One region of the Capillibacterium thermochitinicola genome, then DNA from elsewhere that is predicted to be linked to it. Evidence: a T-box and tRNA genes for the amino acid it is inferred to sense, from the RefSeq annotation. Region 1 holds a T-box; the other regions hold tRNA genes.

Region 1 (4,550 bases):
GTCGCCGCCCAAACGTGACCAGAGCTCCTCGGCCAGATGGGGTGCGGCCGGGGCCAAGAGCAGAGTAAAGGTTTTTGCTGCTTCTTGCCAACTTTCCGTTTCCCACAAAGCCGGTTTGACCTTCGAAAGGAGGTTGGAGAATTCCATTAAAGCGGCAATATAGGTGTTAAAGGCAAAGTCTTTCAGGTCCAACGTTGCCCGTTTAATCGTCTGGTGCAGTTTCCTTTGTAAAGTCTCAACCATTTCCGGTGTTGGATTTACCTTCTCCTCCACCGGGAATAGCAACAGTTCCCAAACCCGGTTCAAGAAGCGGTAGCTTCCTTCAATGCCTTTGCTGTCCCAGGGGCCGCCCATTTCCCAGCGCCACCCGAACATGAGGTAAACCCGGACTGTATCCGTCCCGTAGGTGTTAACCAGATCATCGGGCGCCACCACATTCCCCCGGGATTTACTCATCTTCTCACTGTCTTCACCAAGGATGATCCCCTGGTTTCTTAGAACGAGCATTGGTTCGTCGAAGTCAACCAGGCCAAGGTCGCGCATGGCTTTGGTGAAGAAACGGGTGTAGATCAGATGCATACAAGCGTGCTCGACGCCGCCGGTGTACAGGTCAACCGGGAGCCAGTAATCCGCTTCCGCCCGGTCAAAGGGAATGGGCCCTTCATAATAAGGACTGAGATAAGCATATTGGTACCAGGAAGAACAGATAAAGGTATCCATCGTGTCCGTTTCCCGGCGGGCCGGACCCCCACAGCGGGGACATTCGGTATGCAGGAAACCCGCATGGTGTTTCAGCGGTGATTCGCCCGTTGGTAAGAACTCGGCATCTTCCGGTAAGAGAACAGGCAGGTCTTTCTCGGGAACTGGAACGGTGCCGCATTTATCGCAGTAGACGATGGGAATGGGGGTCCCCCAGTACCGCTGGCGGCTGATCAGCCAGTCCCGTAAACGGTAATTGACGGCTCGACGGCCCAGTCCTTTTTCCTCAAGCCAGGCAATGACCCGCGCTTTCCCTTCCTGCGCCGGTACGCCGGTGAAGGGGCCGGAATTGACCATCTTACCATTTTCGACCTCGGTGTAAGGGGCGGTCAAGGGTTCGGGCAACCCCTCGTCGGGTGAGATGACTACCTTAATTGGGAGATTATATTTCCGGGCAAAGGCATAGTCCCGCTCGTCATGGGCGGGAACCGCCATGATCGCCCCCGTACCATAGCCCATCATGACGTAATCGGCAATCCAAATCGGAATTTTTTCACCGTTCACCGGGTTGACCGCATAACTTCCAGTGAAAACACCGGTTTTTTCCTTATCAACGGCCAGGCGTTCAATCTCACTTTGGCGGCTGGCCGCATATTGATAAGCTTTAACTTGCTCTTTATACTCCTCCGTGGTGAGCTTATCCACCAAGGGATGTTCCGGGGCCAGCACCATAAAGGTGACTCCCCATAAAGTATCCGGCCGGGTGGTAAAGACCGTCAGTTTTTCCTGGTTCGGCAATTCAAAGTCAACCTCGGCCCCTTCACTCTTGCCGATCCAGTTCTTCTGCATGGAGACAACCCGTTCCGGCCAGTCGATCTTGGAAAAGTCCAGCAATTCCTCGGCATAGTCGGTAATTTTCAGGAACCACTGGTCCAGTTCTTTTTTCACCACAGGTGTCTCACACCGTTCGCAATGGCGGTCTTCGCCCCAAACTTGTTCCCGCGCCAAAGTGGTATTACAGGTCGGACAAAAGTCTACCGGGGCCATCTTTTTGTAAGCCAAACCCCGTTCATAAAGCTTCAGGAAAAGCCATTGGCTCCATTTATAGTAACCCGGTAAACAGGTAATCACTTCCCGTTGCCAGTCAAAGATGGCGCCCATCGACTTTAATTGTTCCCGCATCCGTTCAATATTGTTCATGGTCCATTTTTGCGGGTGCACGTTCCGCTTGATGGCAGCATTCTCGGCCGGAAGACCGAATGCGTCAAAGCCGATCGGGAACAAGACATTATAACCGTTCATCCGTTTAAAACGGGCCTGGGCATCGGAAGGAACCATGGCATACCAGTGACCGATATGCAGATCACCACTGGGATAAGGCAGCATGGTCAAGGCATAAAATTTCGGTTTATCCTTCCTGATTACCGAACGGTAAAGGCCCGATTCTTCCCACTTTTGCCGCCAAAAAGGTTCAATTTTGCGCGGCTGATAACGGTCGTATTTTGTCGTCATCAAAATCCCTCCAATAAAATTTAGACCCCTGGTCATTTTCTGACCAGGGGCGAACAACAGTCGCGGTACCACCCTGTTTCGGCATTCCTCCGGAATGCCCTCTTGTCCATTAACCCTGGAACAGGTCAGGAATTTTCATTCCTGAACTTCCGGGGTGAGTTCGGTCCGATCCCGGGTCCGGTTTGCACCACCCACCGGCTCTCTAAGCCCTTAATCCAACCTACTACTCCCCTTCATCAGTTCTCATCTTTTAAGTCTTTAACCGTTGCCGAGAATAAGAAACACTGGTTTTTATCTTCGATTGAGGCAATCTTTTAAAAGAAAAGTTTACCTTATTTGGGATTGGTAAACCTTATAAAAGTATAAATCAGAGCGGTTTAAATGTCAAGCGATGGTCGGAGTTAATCTTTTTGCACCGTACCAAAGCTCCTCCAGGCGGTAAAAATCGCGTTCGTCCTGGCCTAAGAGATGAATAACCAAAAAGCCGTAATCCAGCAGGATCCACCGGGCATCTTGATCCCCTTCCCGGCGGAAAGGGGTTAAACCTAAATCACCAAGCTTTTCAAGGAGATGATCGGCCAAGGCCTTAAGGTGATTAGGATTACGGCCGGTCGTGATTAAAAAATAATCGGTCACCACCGTTAACTCCCGCAAGTCCAATATGACGGGATTTTCCCCCTTCTGATCGATCACTGCCGTATAGGCAGCAGATAAGACCTTGTCAAAATCCATTCATCCTAAACCTCCGACCATAATTTCCTTCCGTGTTTATTTACTCCTCGCCGGATTCATTCAGCAAAAGCATGTTCCGGGCTTCCAGCGTCAATGGATGCAACAGGAAACCGGCATCCAAAATATATCTAATCTTCTGAGTATAAATGTACTTTAAAGCCGCTAGGCGGTTTCGAAAGGCCAGTTCCCGCGCAACTTGGGCGGCAAAAAACTGACGGGCCGGCTCGGCAAAGTCGGCGATGATCGTTAATTCGCCTACAATCCCCAGCTTTGGCGCGCCGGTGACATGGTAGGCCACCGCTTCAAGCACCGGCTCGGCGGTGATCGCCCACTCGCGTTTTAAAAGCTCGGCGCCAACCTGTCCGTGAAGTAAAACGGGGGCCTTTTTGTCCAGGGGCAAGATGGGAATCTGGTAAGAACTAGCCAAGGCGAGCATTTCCGGACCGTCTTTTTCGCGGGCGACATCATGCATTAAAGCCGCCACCGCCACCGGCTCCTCCGGAATTTGGTAATGGCGGGCCAGTTCCCGGGCAAAATTCATTACCCTTAATGAATGTTGAAAACGGGGCGGGGAAAGCGTCTGACTTAATTTGCGGCTGAGCGTTTCAAGGTTCATATAGACCCCCATTAAGCTTAAGATTAATTATAGTATATTAAATCTTTTTCCACAAAGCTACGCATTTCCCTGCCGCTAAAACGACAAAAGGCTGGTTGAAACCGGCTCTTTACATTTTAAGCAAGAAGGGGTGCCTGGCACCCCCTCAGCTTGTGGTATTTAGTGGCCGCGCTTCGTTGACAATGATCTCCCGCCCGCCTAATTCTTTGCCATTCATCATGGCAATTACTTGTTCGGCTTGGTCCTCCGGCACCTCAACAAAGCCAAAGCCTTTCGAGCGTCCGGTTGCCCGGTCTATAATTACCCTACTGGCCAATACCTCTGTCGCGTTGGAAAAAAAAGCGGCCAAATCCTCGTCCGTAGTGGCCCAGGGCAAATTGCCGACATACAGGGTTTTACTCACCAGCTTCACCTCGTTTCCGGCCATGAATCACAGGTTCTTTGCAGGCCCGAAATTATTTTGCCCGCCAGGGCAAATATTATTGAAACTAAGGTAAAGTACTGTTTTCAAATTCGCATACAGAAGTTGAAAAGGTTGAAGCGGTGATATTGTTATTTAAGTGTAGAGCTTATTGGCTAAAATATACTTTAGCACCTGGGGTTCCAGCCAATAACGGACAGATTTCCCGAGCCGCAGACGTTCCCGGATGGCGCTGGACGAAATCGCCACCTCCGGATTATGGAAAAAAACGATCCCTTTACTCTGGGCGGACGGTGCACGGAAGGCCTCAAGGGCCGGGGGTACTTGGGCCGGAAAACCAGGGCGGACACCCACGGCCAAGGTCGCCAAAGTAAAAAGCTGCTCGAAACGGTGCCAACCGGTTAAGGTATTCAGGGAATCTTGTCCCATCAATAAAAACAGCGCATGGTCGGGGTAGGCCTGGCGAAAGAAGTTCAGGGTATCAACGGTATACGAAGGCGGTTTGCGTTTTAGCTCCACTTCCGAAAGGGTAAAACCGGGGTTTTCCCTGATGGCCAGTTTGATCAGTTC
Region 2 (4,550 bases), on a different contig from region 1:
TCGTCGGGCCGCAGGAACCGATGGCCTTTCCCGGCGGCGTCGGACTGGGTCCGGTGTAAAAAAGGGCCTGGTTGTCCAGGACGAACGGCAACGGCTGCCCCGCTGCCAACTGGGCCACCAGTCGTTGGTGGGCTGCATCACGGGCGGTGTAAACGATCCCCGATAAGGAGACCAGGTCCCCACTGGTCAAACCGGCCAGCTCTTCCGGGCGGACCGGGGTTTGGAGTGCTTTGGTTTTCGCCACTTGTTTCTCACCTCACAAGATTGCGCTCCGGTGGCGGGCAACATGGCACTGAAGGTTCACCGCCACCGGAAGGGCGGCGATGTGGGTGGGGTAGGTCTCAATGTGTACCGCCAGAGCCGTTACCTTTCCGCCCAGCCCCTGCGGTCCAATCCCGGTTTGGTTGATTAAAGCCAACAGTTCCGCTTCGAGGGCGGCGACCGCCGGCTCGGCACTGGTCGTCCCGGCCGGGCGGATCAGGGCTTTTTTCGCCAGGAGAGCCGCCTTTTCCATTGTACCGCCGATCCCTACCCCCACAATCAGCGGCGGACAGGCACACCCCCCCGCCGCCGCCACCGTTTCCAGGACAAAGCGCTTTACGCCCTCGATCCCGTCGGCCGGTTTCAGCATCTGCAAACGGCTCATGTTCTCACTGCCGGCCCCCTTGGGGGCGACGGTCACCTTCAGGCGATCCCCCGGCACGATCCGGGTGTGGATCACCGCCGGCGTATTATCCTGCGTGTTAACCCGGGTCAAGGGCGAAAGCACCGACTTCCGGAGGTAACCCTCCTGGTACCCCCGGCGGACACCCGCATTGACCGCTTCCTCCAAGTCCCCACCGGTCAGGTGCAGATCCTGGCCGATTTCCAGAAAAACCACACAGATCCCGGTGTCCTGGCAAATGGGCAGTTGTTCCCGGGCCGCCACCGCCAAATTCGCCAACACTTGGTCAAGGATGAAACAACCGAACGCCGACTCCTCCTCGTTACGGGCTTTTTCCAGCAAAGCGCGGACATCCGCCCCGAGTTCCCGGCAGGCCTCAACACACAACCGGGCGACCGTCTCCGTAACCACTCCCACATTGAGCTCCCGCACGACCATCCCCCCGCAAAACTGACACTAAAAATAAAAAAACTGCCGCGGTACCTCCCGGTACTTCTGCAGTGGACTTTCTTATGGTGCCCAGGACCGGATTATATCTCTTTATATCATCTTTAAAACAGTGAAACCACACTGCAGTGTAGCAATCATTCGGTATCCAGTCCACCACTTCACCCGTTTGCTCATTTTTTTTCTTCATCTATTAATATTTATTCATTATATTCGTTAACCCACAGTTTTCTCCTTCTATTGATTTATTAACTCCCGGTGTAATCTTTTACCTTCAACTCTTAGGGTATATCTTATTGACAACTCTTTCCATTTTTATAAAGTTTATATGTTTTAGATCATACGGACATACCACCGAAATTTTATATTATATTTTTGTAATTTATAACTTATTATCGTATAATGAAGTTAATCTAAAAACGAATCCCGTCTCAGCCTCGAAAAGAGTTAAAAGAAGAAAGGAGAATGCTTCAACAGGCAGACCTCCCCCTGAAACACTAAAAAATTAAACAATTAATGTTCACATTTGACATGAATAACCCTATTAAAAGCCGGAAAGTCTTCAACAATACCCCGCCAAATTAGAAGATACGAGCAAGGTTTGAAGGAAAAACTACTGCTAGATTTAGAGAAGAAAAATTATATGGCATAACCTTATATAAACGCAATTATATTCTCTTCGAAGCCAAAAGAAAAAAAAAATAAAAGACCACAAAGACGCCGAAAGGCGTCTTTGTTTTTTTAAGGTTATATAAACAAAAAAACTGCATCGGTACCTCCCGGTACTTCTGCAGTGGACTTTCTTATGGTGCCCAGGACCGGACTTGAACCGGTACGGTTGCCCATACGCCCCTCAAACGTACGCGTCTGCCAGTTCCGCCACCTGGGCACATTCAGCATAAATGATTATACAACCTTTAGTTGTTATTGTCAAGGCCGGATCCGTTTTTGGTCATGCGCTTTTTGCCCATCGATTATTTATCATCCAATTGGCAGCGAATCGGCCCTCAAGCAAACGGCTTTTCGCGTCCGTATTTTTTCCTGGCGCGCGGCAGGAATATGGCGGGTCATTCGCGAATATTATAAATCACTTTTTAAAAGTTTTTTATTAACATTGGCAACACACCATTAAAAGTCGGAATCGAGGTTGGGCAATGTTTAAAAAGGCAATCAATCAGGAGCTTATGCGGACCAACAACAAAGCGCAGATCCTCCGTTGCGTCAAAGCCAAACAAGTGGTTTCCAAGCGCGAACTCACCGAGGAACTTGGTTTAAGTACCACGACCGTGGCGACATTCATCCGCGAATTGGAAGAGGAGAACTTGATCCTCAACAGCGGGATCGCCCGCTCGACCGGTGGGCGAAGATCCCTCCTCTATCAGTTAAACCCGGACTACTGTTATACTCTGGGGCTTGACCTTCAAGTCGACCGCATCGTGGGCGTCCTCCTTGATTTTAAAGGCGATGTCCAGGCGGAAAAGGAAGTTGCTTTTCAGGGCCGGGATGAGTGGCAGGTTGTTCCCCTGCTCAAAACTTTTATCCACGATTTATTGGCCACACACAAAATCCCCTGGGCAAAACTGGGGGGAATCGGGATCGGTGTCCCGGGCGTCCTCAACAATGAAGCGGAGATCATCGATTTTGCGCCGAACCTTGGGTGGAAAAACGTGGATCTACCGGCCATGCTTGCTTTGGATAAACCGGTCTATCTTGAAAACGAAGCCAATGCCGGCGCCTTGGGCGAAGTGGAGTTCGGCTTGGGACGCAATGTCGGCCATCTGGCTTACATCTCTGTCGGCATGGGGATCGGTTGCGGGTTAATCATCGACCATAGGTTATTCTCCGGACATCTGCGCAATGCGGGCGAATTCGGGCATATGACGGTGGAGCCGGAGGGTTTGCCCTGCCGGTGCGGGAACAGGGGCTGCTGGGAGGTTTACGCCTCGAACGCGGCCGCCCTCCGGATGTACGCGGAAGAAACCGGTAATCAACAAATTACATTCCCGGAATTTCTCCTTAAATGCCACGAAGACGACCACTGCGCAACCAATGTCCTCCAGACGGTCTCCAAATACCTCGGCCTCGGGATCGCCAGTGTGATCAACGGCTTGAATCCGGAGATGGTGATCATCGGGGGTGAGATTGCCAACGTTAAACCGTTGATTTTCAACTCGTTGCTGAAGGAGATCAAAGAACGGACCCTGGAGAAGTCCTATGCCGGTGTCCGCTTGGAATTTTCCCAACTCGGTAACAAGGCGGCTGCTTTGGGCATGGGCACCATCGTTCTTGAGCAGATCATCAATGCGTTGACCTGAGTAGCCGGAAAAAGCGAGGTGATGACGGAGGTTCAAAACCGGTTGAACGAAACTTGAAAAAAAGGATGGTGAAAATGGCATATTTACTAGGATATGATCTGGGAAGCTCCTCAATCAAAGCTTCCCTGCTGGCCGCCGATGGTCGACTGGTGGCTTCAGCGGTTTCCCCCCAAACCGAACTGGCCATCGACGCTCCGCGACCTGGCTGGGCGGAACAACACCCGGAAACCTGGTGGCAACACGTGCAAGCAGCGACCGCCATGTTACTGGCAAAAGCCGAAGTCAAACCGGAAGCCATTAAGGCCATCGGGATTTCCTACCAGATGCATGGGCTGGTCCTGGTCGACAAAGCGGGTCAAGTCCTGCGCCCGGCGATCATCTGGTGTGACAGCAGGGCCGCCGAGATCGGCGACCGGGCGTTCCACGCCCTCGGGCCGGACCTGTGCCTATCCCGCTTGCTGAACTCCCCGGGGAACTTTACCGCTTCCAAATTAAAGTGGGTGCAAGAAAACGAGCCGGCGATCTACCAAAAGATCTACAAGGCAATGCTCCCCGGTGATTACCTGGCCATGAAGCTGACCGGGAATATTCAGACCACCCCTTCCGGCCTCTCCGAGGGGATCCTCTGGGACTACCAGGAACAAAAACTGGCCGACTTGCTCCTCGACCATTACGGTATCGACCGGGATCTGATTCCGGAAGTGGTTCCGACTTTTGCCCCGCAAGGAGAATTAACGAAATCGGCCGCGGACGCCTTGGGCTTGAAGCCGGGGACATTAGTTGCCTACCGGGCCGGGGACCAGCCGAATAACGCCTTCTCCCTTAATGTCATGAACCCCGGTGAAGTGGCCGCAACCGCCGGGACGAGCGGGGTCGTTTACGGGGTCGGCGCCCAACCGGAATACGACCGGAAATCAAGGGTAAACACCTTTTTACACGTTAACCACCGGCCGGAGGACCCCCGCTTAGGGATTCTCCTCTGTCTGAACGGTACAGGGATCTTAAACCGCTGGTTGAAAAAGAATCTGATGCAAGACCAGATCTCATATGAAGAGATGAACCATTTGGCCGCCCAGGTTCCCGCAGGCGCGGAGGGTTTGATGATCTTCCCCTATGGCAACGGG
Region 3 (4,550 bases), on a different contig from region 1:
GCCCGAATGCGGTCCGGATGATATAATTTTAAAGGTGGAAGGTTGTGGCGTATGTGCGGGTGACATTAAGTGCCGGCACGGGGCGGCGATGTTTTGGGGCGACCAAGTCCAGCCGCGGTGGGTCGAGCCGCCGTTTATCCCCGGGCACGAATTTATCGGGCGGATCGTCCAGATGGGCGCGAACGTAAAAGGCTATGAACTTGGGCAACGCCTGGCGGCCGAACAAATTGTTCCTTGCTGGGAATGCCGGTTCTGCAAAACAGGACACTACTGGATGTGTGAACCCCACCGGATCTTCGGCTTCTTTAACAGCCTAAACGGGGGGATGGCGGAATATATTCGCCTGCCGAAGGAAGCCCTGAAGTATGTCGTGCCCGCGGACCTGCCGCTGGAAAAGGCCCTTTTGATTGAACCCTACAGTTGTTCAAAACACTGTGTGGACCGAGCCAATATCTCATGCGAGGATGTGGTCGTGATTGCTGGGGCCGGTACCTTGGGCTTGGGCATGGTGACCTACGCAAAACAGCGTAATCCGAAAACCCTGATCGTCCTCGACATGATGGACAGCCGGCTGGCCAAAGCGAAGGAATTCGGGGCTGATCTGGTGATGAACCCGGGTAAAGTCGATGTGGTCAGCGAAGTAAAAAGATTGACCGGGAATTACGGCTGCGATGTTTATATCGAAGCGACGGGGCATCCTTCGGCTGTTGGGCAGGGTCTCCAGATGATCCGTAAACTCGGCCGCTTTATCGAATTTTCGGTCTTCGGTGAGCCGGCGACCGTTGACTGGTCGATCATTGGTGACCGTAAAGAACTTGATGTGCTGGGCGCGCACTTGTCACCCTATTGCTATGATTATGTGATTAACGCAATTGCCGACGGGACGCTCAAGACCGACGGTATTGTCAGCAAAACATTCCCCATCGAACAGTGGGAAGATGCTTTCGATGCCGCGACCGGTAAGTACGGTGACTTTAAGGTTGCCATCGTTTTTTAGGACGGGTCCCGGTGATCCAGGCGGCGGAGTTTAAACCGCTCAACAAAATGAAATAGAAAAGAACGGCCCCCTGAGAACAGGGCCGTTCTTATTATTTGTTAATATAAAGGTGCCTGTATGACGTATAGTTATCTAATCAGAGGCGCAATCGTCAGCGCCACGATCTCCACCAGTTTAAAGAGGATGTTTAAGCTGGGACCGGCCGTATCCTTGAAGGGATCGCCGACGGTATCCCCGATGACCGCGGCTTCGTGGGCGGGCGACTTCTTCCCGCCGAAGTTCCCGGCTTCGATGTATTTTTTCGCGTTATCCCAAGCTCCGCCGGAGTTGGCCAGGAAAAGGGCCATCAACATTCCGGTCAAGAGGGAACCGCCAAGGACACCGGCCAATGCTTCCTTCCCGAGGGCAAAGCCGACGACGACCGGAGCGAGCAGGGCAATGACACTGGGGAGGGTCATCTCTTTCAACGCCACCCGGGTGGAGATATCGACGCAGCGGGCATAGTCGGGTTTGGCTTTTCCTTCCCGCAGCCCGGGGATCTCCCGCATCTGCCGACGGACCTCCTCAATCATAAACCCGGCCGCCCGTCCGACCGCCTCCAAGGCCTGGGCCGAGAAGAAGAAGGGCATGATCCCGCCGATAAACAACCCGATAATGACCGAGGGGGACAACAAATCGATCGCCTCAAGCTGGGCGGCGCTGGCGTAAGCGGCAAACAAGGATAAGGCGGTGAGCGCCGCCGCGGAGATATCGAAGCCCTTGGTCACGGCGGCCATGGAGTTGCCAACCGAATCGAGGGTATCGGTGACTTCCCGGACTTCTTCGGGGAGACCGGCCATTTCGGTAATACCGCCGGCATTGTCGGCCACCGGGCCATAGGCATCGACGGCAATGGTAATGCCGGAGATGGAAAGCATCGAGACCGCACTTAAAGCCAGCCCGAAGAAACCGCCGAAACGGTGGGCAATCAAGACGGCACCGGCGGTGATCAGGATCGGCAACACCGTCGATTTCATGCCGATGGCCACACCGTCAATGATGGTGGTGGCGGTACCTGTTTGCGCCGCCGCGGCCAGCGCACGAACAGGTTGCTTCTCGTCGGAAGTATAGTATTCGGAGGCCAGCCCCACCAGTAACCCGGCAATCGGGCCAACCATGACCGCCCCGAAAAGGGAAAGGTCATTCAGGTAAAACTTGGTGAAGAAAAATCCGCCCAGTACCGCCAAGGCGCAGGTGACATAGTTCCCGTTGTTGATCGCGCTATACACGTTACTGTTTTTCCGCATGCGAATGAAGTAGACGCCAAGCACTGAAGCCAGCACCCCGATGGCAAAGAGGAGAACCGGCCCGACAATGGCCTTGGCTCCGTAACGGGCGGTTAAAGTTGCCCCGAGCGACATGGCGGCCACCATCACTTCCGCTTCGCTTTCAAAAAGGTCGCTGCCCATGCCACAGACATCCCCGACGTTATCCCCGACGTTATCGGCGATGACCGCCGGGTTCCGCGGGTCGTCTTCCGGAATTCCTTCTTCCAATTTACCAACGAGATCCGCGCCGACGTCGGCCGCTTTCGTATAGATCCCGCCCCCAAAGCGGGCAAACAAAGCCACCAAAGAAGAGCCTAAGCCGTATCCGGTAAGTAATTCCGGCTCGCCAAAGAGGAGATAAAGGACGGAAATTCCGACCAGGTTCAGACCAACGACGGTCAAACCCATAATTGCACCGGCGGGGAAGGCGATCTGTAAAGCTGCCACGGTTCCATTTTTCGCAGCCTGGGCCGTCCGGACGTTGGCCAGGGTCGCCGCGTTCATCCCGATAAACCCGGCCAGCAACGAAAGGAAAGCACCGATCAGAAAAGTGACCAGGGTGGGCAGATCCAAGGTGAAATAGATGATGGGGAGGGCGATTAACAAGACCCAGGCGACGCTGGTGTATTCCCGACGAATAAAGGCAAAAGCACCGGTGCGGATCGCATGGCTAATCTCCTGCATCTTTTCGTTACCGGGATCCGCCTTTTTAATCTGACGGTAATAAGACCAGACCACCAGTAAAGTCACAATTCCGACCAGAGGTACAACCCAAAACAAATCCGACCATAAATTAGACCAGAAAGACAAGGTTCCACCTCCAACAGCAAGTAGCTTAGTAGTGTATGAAAGGGCGAAGCGTTCCCGCCGTTAATGTTTCGTGTTCTTCCGGAAAAACCCTACTGAATTTTAGGTTTCCAATGGGTTAACATTGCAAAAATCGGGTTTTATCTGTAATATGACCAAAAAAGCGCATAAAAAAAACCCCCTTAATGGGGTGATTTTTCTTGGTGCCGAAGGCCGGACTCGAACCGGCACGCTTTTGAGGGCGGTAGATTTTGAGTCTACTGCGTCTGCCAATTCCGCCACTTCGGCACGGGTTTTAAACATCTTCGACCTTCATTGTAACAAAGAAGGCGGCCGCTGTCAAGGATTTATCATGGTCCAGAAAACGGTTTTTCGGGAGATCCTTGGGCGAAAGGAACTGGCCGGCTCTTTAAAAAAGGGCGGTAAAAACCGCCCGGAATCAAATGGCATTGTCCAGAGACAGATTGGCCTTTGGTGCGGTCAAGGCCGGAGAAAGGATGGGTTGGCGAGAAACGAGTTTAATCGGTGGTAAACTCATTTCTTTAGTATTAAGATATTCCGGTGGCCGGAAAAGGGCCCTCCGCCAAGAGCATAAAATTGAGAAAGGGGATTGAACGAGTAGTTCATTCGTGTTCTTGGCTGTATGGAAGACGGGGGGCGTCAGTGCCCCTCCGCCCATTTCACGGCGGACAGTCCCTGCAAAGCGCCGGTTAAAGCGGCACGGTTGCTTTCCGGAACATGGACGGTCAGGCTGACCACCGCGCCGTACTCCTCCTTGACAAGCTTGCCTTCGTAGGTCTGGAGCAGACGGTTGACGACTGGTAACTGCGGGTACGGCAGCGTCAAGGTCAGTGTGAAGGTGGGGCGAAAAGGACGCCGCCCGGCGGCGAGGAGTGTTTGTAGGGCGGTGGAATGGTAGGCGTCGATTAAGCCCCGGACACCCAGTTTTTTTCCGCCGAAGTAGCGGGTGACCACCACCACCGTATTGGTGAGCTCCTGTTGCAGGATGGCGTTGAGAATCGGCCGGCCGGCGGTCCCGGACGGCTCCCCATGGTCGCTATAGTAGGTGACCGGGTTTTCGCCCAGGCCGATCCGGTAGGCGAAACAGTTGTGGGTGGCCTGGGGATGAACTTCGGTTTTGATCCGGCCAATAAAGGCCTGGGCTTCGTCGGCATCGGCCACCGGCGCGGCGTGGCCGATGAAGCGTGAACGTTCGATCTTCTGTTCCCACGTCTGTTCCTGGGCGACGGTAAAGTATACTGGTTCCATCGTTCACCTCATAAAATCCATGTCAAATCCTTAATCCATTATTCCACATTTGGGGGAAAGATTCCTTCGCTTTAAAGCTTGGGAAGACGGCCGCCGCCGGAGGGGCGGGGCAAAAGGCAAGCATTGACTTTCCAGTAATCTTCGGCTACAATAAAGAATGATCTTTGCGC
Region 4 (4,550 bases), on a different contig from region 1:
CAGGCAATGGAAAAACTGTCCGCCATGTTTCATAACTTCGAAGAGGCCTGTACGGGGATGATGTTCGTCCTTCCGGTGACCAAAGCGGTTGGTTTGGGACGAAAATTACCGTAAACATTGCTTGATGATAATTCAGGGGAAGGGTGTTTTGGCAATGAATGTTATCTTATATTTAGGAATAATTTTAATCACCGGTCTTGTTGCTGGAAAAGTAGTTAACCATTTAAAACTACCGGCGGTCACCGGCTATCTCCTCATCGGTTTACTGCTCGGCCCGTCGGTTTTTAATATAATTTCTGAGGAAACGATTACTGTCTTAACGCCAATCAATTCGATTGCTTTAAGTATTATCGCCTTTTCCATCGGCGGCGCACTATCGCTGAATGAAATAAAGAAATGCGGGAAAAGCGTGATGGTCATTACTGTCACACAGGCAATGGGGGCGTATCTTTTTGTTGCCTTAACCCTGCATTGCCTCTTAGGAGTGGAACTCCATTCCGCTCTGCTATTCGGGGCCATTTCCACTGCGACCGCCCCGGCGGCCACCATTATGGTCCTCCGGGAATACAAGGCCAAGGGTCCTTTGACCAGCAATCTGTTGGCCGTTGTTGCGCTCGACGATGCCTTTTGTTTGATCGCCTTTGGCATCACCATGGCGTTGGCGAAAATCCTCGCCGGGAAAGTCAGCGGGGGAGTGGCGGCGATGATTGCGGCGCCCCTTTGGGAACTATTCGGCTCAATCATTTTAGGAATCGTTTTTGGAGTTGTTCTTTTGCTCTTGGCCACTCGGCTTAAGGAAAAACCGGATAAATTGGTCCTGGCGCTGGGAATGGTTTTCCTGCAGGCCGGTCTGGCGGAGGTCCTGCACCTTTCCGCTTTGCTCGCCGGGATGACCATGGGTTGTGTCGCGGTGAATCTCCTGCCCCACCAGGCGGAAAAGATGTTCCGGTTGGTCAGTACCGTGGATACTCCGATTTATGTCCTCTTTTTCGTTTTAGCCGGGGCCAATTTACATCTGGGCCTGTTGGCCAAGGTTGGTCTAGTTGGGGTTGCGTATATTGTCAGCCGGGTCCTTGGGAAGATCGGCGGCGCCACTTTCGGTGCGCTGATTAGTAACGCCCCGGCGGTCGTCCGCAAGTATTTGGGGTTGGGCCTGGTTCCCCAGGCCGGGGTGGCCATTGGCCTTACCTTGCTGGTCCAGCAGGGTATGCCCGAAATCGCCGGTATGGTCACCACCGTTATCCTGGGTTCGGTCGTGGTTTATGAGATCATCGGTCCGTTCTTTGCGAAACTAGCGATTGTGAAAGCCGGTGAAGCGCACATTGCCGGTAATTAACCATGATCTTTTAGCAAGTTTACCCCTTTACAAGCCGGTGTTTTTCGGTTATAATAAGTGATGCGATGCCGAAGTGGTGGAATTGGCAGACGCGCTGCGTTCAGGGCGCAGTGGGAGTACTCCCGTGCGGGTTCAAATCCCGCCTTCGGCACCAAAAAAGTTTTTTACCTCCGTTGAATGACGGAGGTTTATTTTTTAGTTCAAAAAAGAAAGGGATCGCAGATTAATATGGCGAAAGGCCGTTTTTAGGGCGGCCTTTTTTGGTATAAAAAACCTTTTGGTCTAAAGTTGGGGTTGAAAGGAACAATCTAGACAAAATGGCGTTTATTTGGGTGATACTGAAGAAACAGGGGTTTGGCTTGCCGACTCTGCTGGCAAACCTTGGGCACCCTACCTTTATAAAAAAACAGTGTTTTTGTCCCTTTTTTATTCGGCTTGAACATAGGAGGGAGAACGGTTGCGGAAGAACATAATCTATGCCATGCTCTTGGGGGCGCTGATGGCGCTGGTCATTTCCCCGCTGGTTCCGGCGGCAGCCACGCAGGAGTTAAGTTTGGCGGAAGCGCTGGCGCTGGGGTTGGAGGCGAACTACGGAATTAAAAAGGCCTGGCTTACTTGGGAAAACGCCCGTCTTAATTATGAGCGAAACAAAGTCACAAGTACACTGGCCGGTTCGCGTCACACCCAGTTACAACTGGAATTAAATCTGTTGCAGGCGGAAGATAATTACCGGCGGACCAAAAACCAAGCGCTGCTTCAGATTGCCCGGAAGTATTTGGAGGTGCTCCAAACCGAGCAGGAAATAACCTGGCGCCAGAAACGGCTGGCGTGGGAGACGCTGACCCTGGAGCAGCTCAAACAGCGGGTGGCCCAAGGGTATGAGACCCGTTTGGCCTTGATGCGACAAGAGAACGAGTACCACCGCGCCCGTCTCGAGTTGAAAAAGGCGGAAGACAGCTATGAACAGTTACGGCGCCAGTTGGCGAAGGAGATCGGCTGGCCGCCGGACGGACCCGTCTTCCGTTTGCAGCCGGTGGAAACAGCGCTGACCTGGGAATTAAGCGAAACTGACTGTCAAAACCGGGCCCGCGCAAGCAGCCTTAGTCTGCGGGCGGTGACGCTGGAAGTAGAGCTGGCCCAGATTGCGCTGGAACGGGCACAGCTTGGTTCGGTACCGGCGGTTGAGCTCCAAGAACTTAAGAACAATCTGCAGCTTGCCTTGCTCCGCCAGGAAGAAACTGCGTGGGAGCTGGAGAACTCCGTCCGTCAGCAGTACGCGGCTTTAAAGCAACTGACGGAGGATTTGGCGTTGAACCGGGTTCATTTGGCCGCGGTCCGGGCGAATTTCGAAAAGGTCCAAAAACAATATGAAGTGGGACTTTTGAAGGAAGTAGACCGCCTGGCGGCCGAGGCCGAACTTCTCCAGGCCGAGTACCAAATGTTTAGTGCCGTTACCAATTATCAGCTCAAAAAGTGGGAATTCCAACAAATGCTGGGTCTGGACCTGGAGGTGTAAACGACCATGAAAAAAGGTAAATCTTTGCGTGTTTTCTGCTTTTTCCTGTTGCTGGTTCTCCTGGTCCGGCCCGTTCAGGGGCAAGAGGCTGCGGAACCGGACAGTTTGGCTGCAGTGATCGCCTGGGGCCTCGAACATAGCCCGTCCCTGATCACGCTGCGGCAAGAGGTGGAGCAGATCCAGCGGGAACTGGCCACCATCGAAACGAGTCTACGCTGGCAACTGAACTTAGACGGAGGCTTAAGCCTGTCCGGAACAGGAGAGAAGGCGGAACCACTCTCCGGCCGTGAGGAAACGGAACAGGTACGGGCCGGAATTACCGGCCGTAAAGCCTTCCGGTTCGGGCTTGCTTTGGAACCGCAGTTAACTTTAAAGAAGGATTTAAACACTGCGGCCGAACCGGAGGTCGGCTTTTCCTTCTCCCTCAACCAACGGCTTTTTCCTTGGGTCCCCTCGGCGGAAGAGCAGAGGTACCTGCGAACCCTGATTAATTTACAAAAAGCGGAGGCGAATCTGGCTTGGCAAGCGACCAGGATGAAGATTGAGTGGCTGGAAGGTTACCTTAATTTATTGCGTCTGGCGGAACAACTGGCGGTGGCGGAAGCCGAGTACGGCTTTGCCGTTGATGAGCTGAGGTTAACCCGGGAGCGGGCGGCGATCGGGGAAGCCGGCGAGATGCAGCTGCTCAGCGCTCAAGTCGCTTTGAAACAGGCGGAATACAAACGAAAACAAGCCGCCAACCGCTATCATGAGGCCGAGCGCCAGTGGCGGCTGGCGCTGGGGTTGCCGGCGGATTACCAAGTGAAGTTGGAAGAGGACAATAGTTACCTCCGGCAACTGCGGGCGGAGGTGCAAACGCAACCTGTGACCGCGCAAGACCATGCGGCCTATTTACAACGGCTGGAAGCCACCCATCACCAACTGGCCGCGAAACGTTTGGACCGTGCCCAGTTGGAACAGGATTGGCGGTGGAAACAAGGGGAGTATTGGCCGCAGGTGAACGGGGGCGGAACTTACGATTCATCCCGGCAGAGCTGGACCCTTAACCTGAACCTCAATTATCGGTTGTGGGACGGGGGGATCCGGCGGCTGGAGCGGGAGATGTACGAAGCCCGGCTGGAAACGGCGGACCGGGAGGAAGAGAGTTTACGCGCCCAGTTGGACACCGAACTACGGAGTTTGCTGAACGAGGTCGACTTGGCCGAATTGCAGGTCGAGGAGAAGGAGCTGGCTTTGGCCAAAGTGCGCTTGGAAACGGAGGTTTACCGGCGACAACGGGAAGCCGGTTTTCTGACCGAAAAAGACTGGAACTTGAAGCTGCTGGAGGAGAAAAGCGCAGAAATCGGTTATAAAGCAGCGACGGATCAGGTCTTGTTGAGCAAGCTCCGGCTGTTCCATTTGGTTGGCATGCTTTAAGCGCAACAACCGTTCCAAGGAAGGGTTTAAATAGAGGGGGTTCACCGATGAAGAAGAGAAAAAAACGTTGGCTCCTACCGGTAATTCTGTTTTTAGTGGTTGGTTTAGTGATCGTCTTTGCGGTTCAGGGCCGCCGGGCCAAACTGACCGGAAGCGGACCATTAAACCAGGAAATTCCGCCAAACGCCGTAATGAAGGTGGAAAAGGGCGATTTCCAAAAGACGATTACGGCCAGTGGCTATTTATCGCCCCAGCAGAGTAAGGATTTGGTTTTCAGTGTGA

What was found. The T-box of region 1 lies ahead of leuS (leucine--tRNA ligase). A T-box ahead of a tRNA ligase gene usually reads a tRNA of that ligase, here a tRNA-Leu.
Region 2: it encodes a tRNA-Leu, which carries the amino acid that the T-box ahead of leuS (leucine--tRNA ligase) is inferred to sense. The anticodon was not compared.
Region 3: it encodes a tRNA-Leu, which carries the amino acid that the T-box ahead of leuS (leucine--tRNA ligase) is inferred to sense. The anticodon was not compared.
Region 4: it encodes a tRNA-Leu, which carries the amino acid that the T-box ahead of leuS (leucine--tRNA ligase) is inferred to sense. The anticodon was not compared.

What each region holds. Positions count from the first base shown of each region.
Region 1 covers NZ_JAAKDE010000023.1:11,184-15,733, forward strand. Annotated here, with positions in the region: gene leuS (leucine--tRNA ligase) at 1-2,211, opposite strand, end outside; T-box leader at 2,254-2,457, opposite strand; gene rsfS (ribosome silencing factor) at 2,596-2,943, opposite strand; gene yqeK (bis(5'-nucleosyl)-tetraphosphatase (symmetrical) YqeK) at 2,984-3,571, opposite strand; gene G5B42_RS09695 (RNA recognition motif domain-containing protein) at 3,705-3,962, opposite strand; gene nadD (nicotinate (nicotinamide) nucleotide adenylyltransferase) at 4,116-4,550, opposite strand, start outside.
Region 2 covers NZ_JAAKDE010000010.1:114,789-119,338, reverse strand. Annotated here, with positions in the region: gene G5B42_RS05715 (FumA C-terminus/TtdB family hydratase beta subunit) at 1-244, opposite strand, end outside; gene G5B42_RS05710 (fumarate hydratase) at 257-1,096, opposite strand; tRNA gene G5B42_RS05705 (tRNA-Leu) at 1,918-2,000, opposite strand; gene G5B42_RS05700 (ROK family transcriptional regulator) at 2,266-3,426, shown strand; gene G5B42_RS05695 (xylulokinase) at 3,501-4,550, shown strand, end outside.
Region 3 covers NZ_JAAKDE010000005.1:7,628-12,177, forward strand. Annotated here, with positions in the region: gene G5B42_RS03340 (alcohol dehydrogenase catalytic domain-containing protein) at 1-997, shown strand, start outside; gene G5B42_RS03345 (sodium-translocating pyrophosphatase) at 1,126-3,114, opposite strand; tRNA gene G5B42_RS03350 (tRNA-Leu) at 3,313-3,399, opposite strand; gene G5B42_RS03355 (IMPACT family protein) at 3,772-4,380, opposite strand.
Region 4 covers NZ_JAAKDE010000003.1:60,132-64,681, reverse strand. Annotated here, with positions in the region: gene G5B42_RS01750 (P-II family nitrogen regulator) at 1-114, shown strand, start outside; gene G5B42_RS01745 (cation:proton antiporter) at 155-1,336, shown strand; tRNA gene G5B42_RS01740 (tRNA-Leu) at 1,404-1,490, shown strand; gene G5B42_RS01735 (TolC family protein) at 1,794-2,852, shown strand; gene G5B42_RS01730 (TolC family protein) at 2,859-4,268, shown strand; gene G5B42_RS01725 (efflux RND transporter periplasmic adaptor subunit) at 4,316-4,550, shown strand, end outside.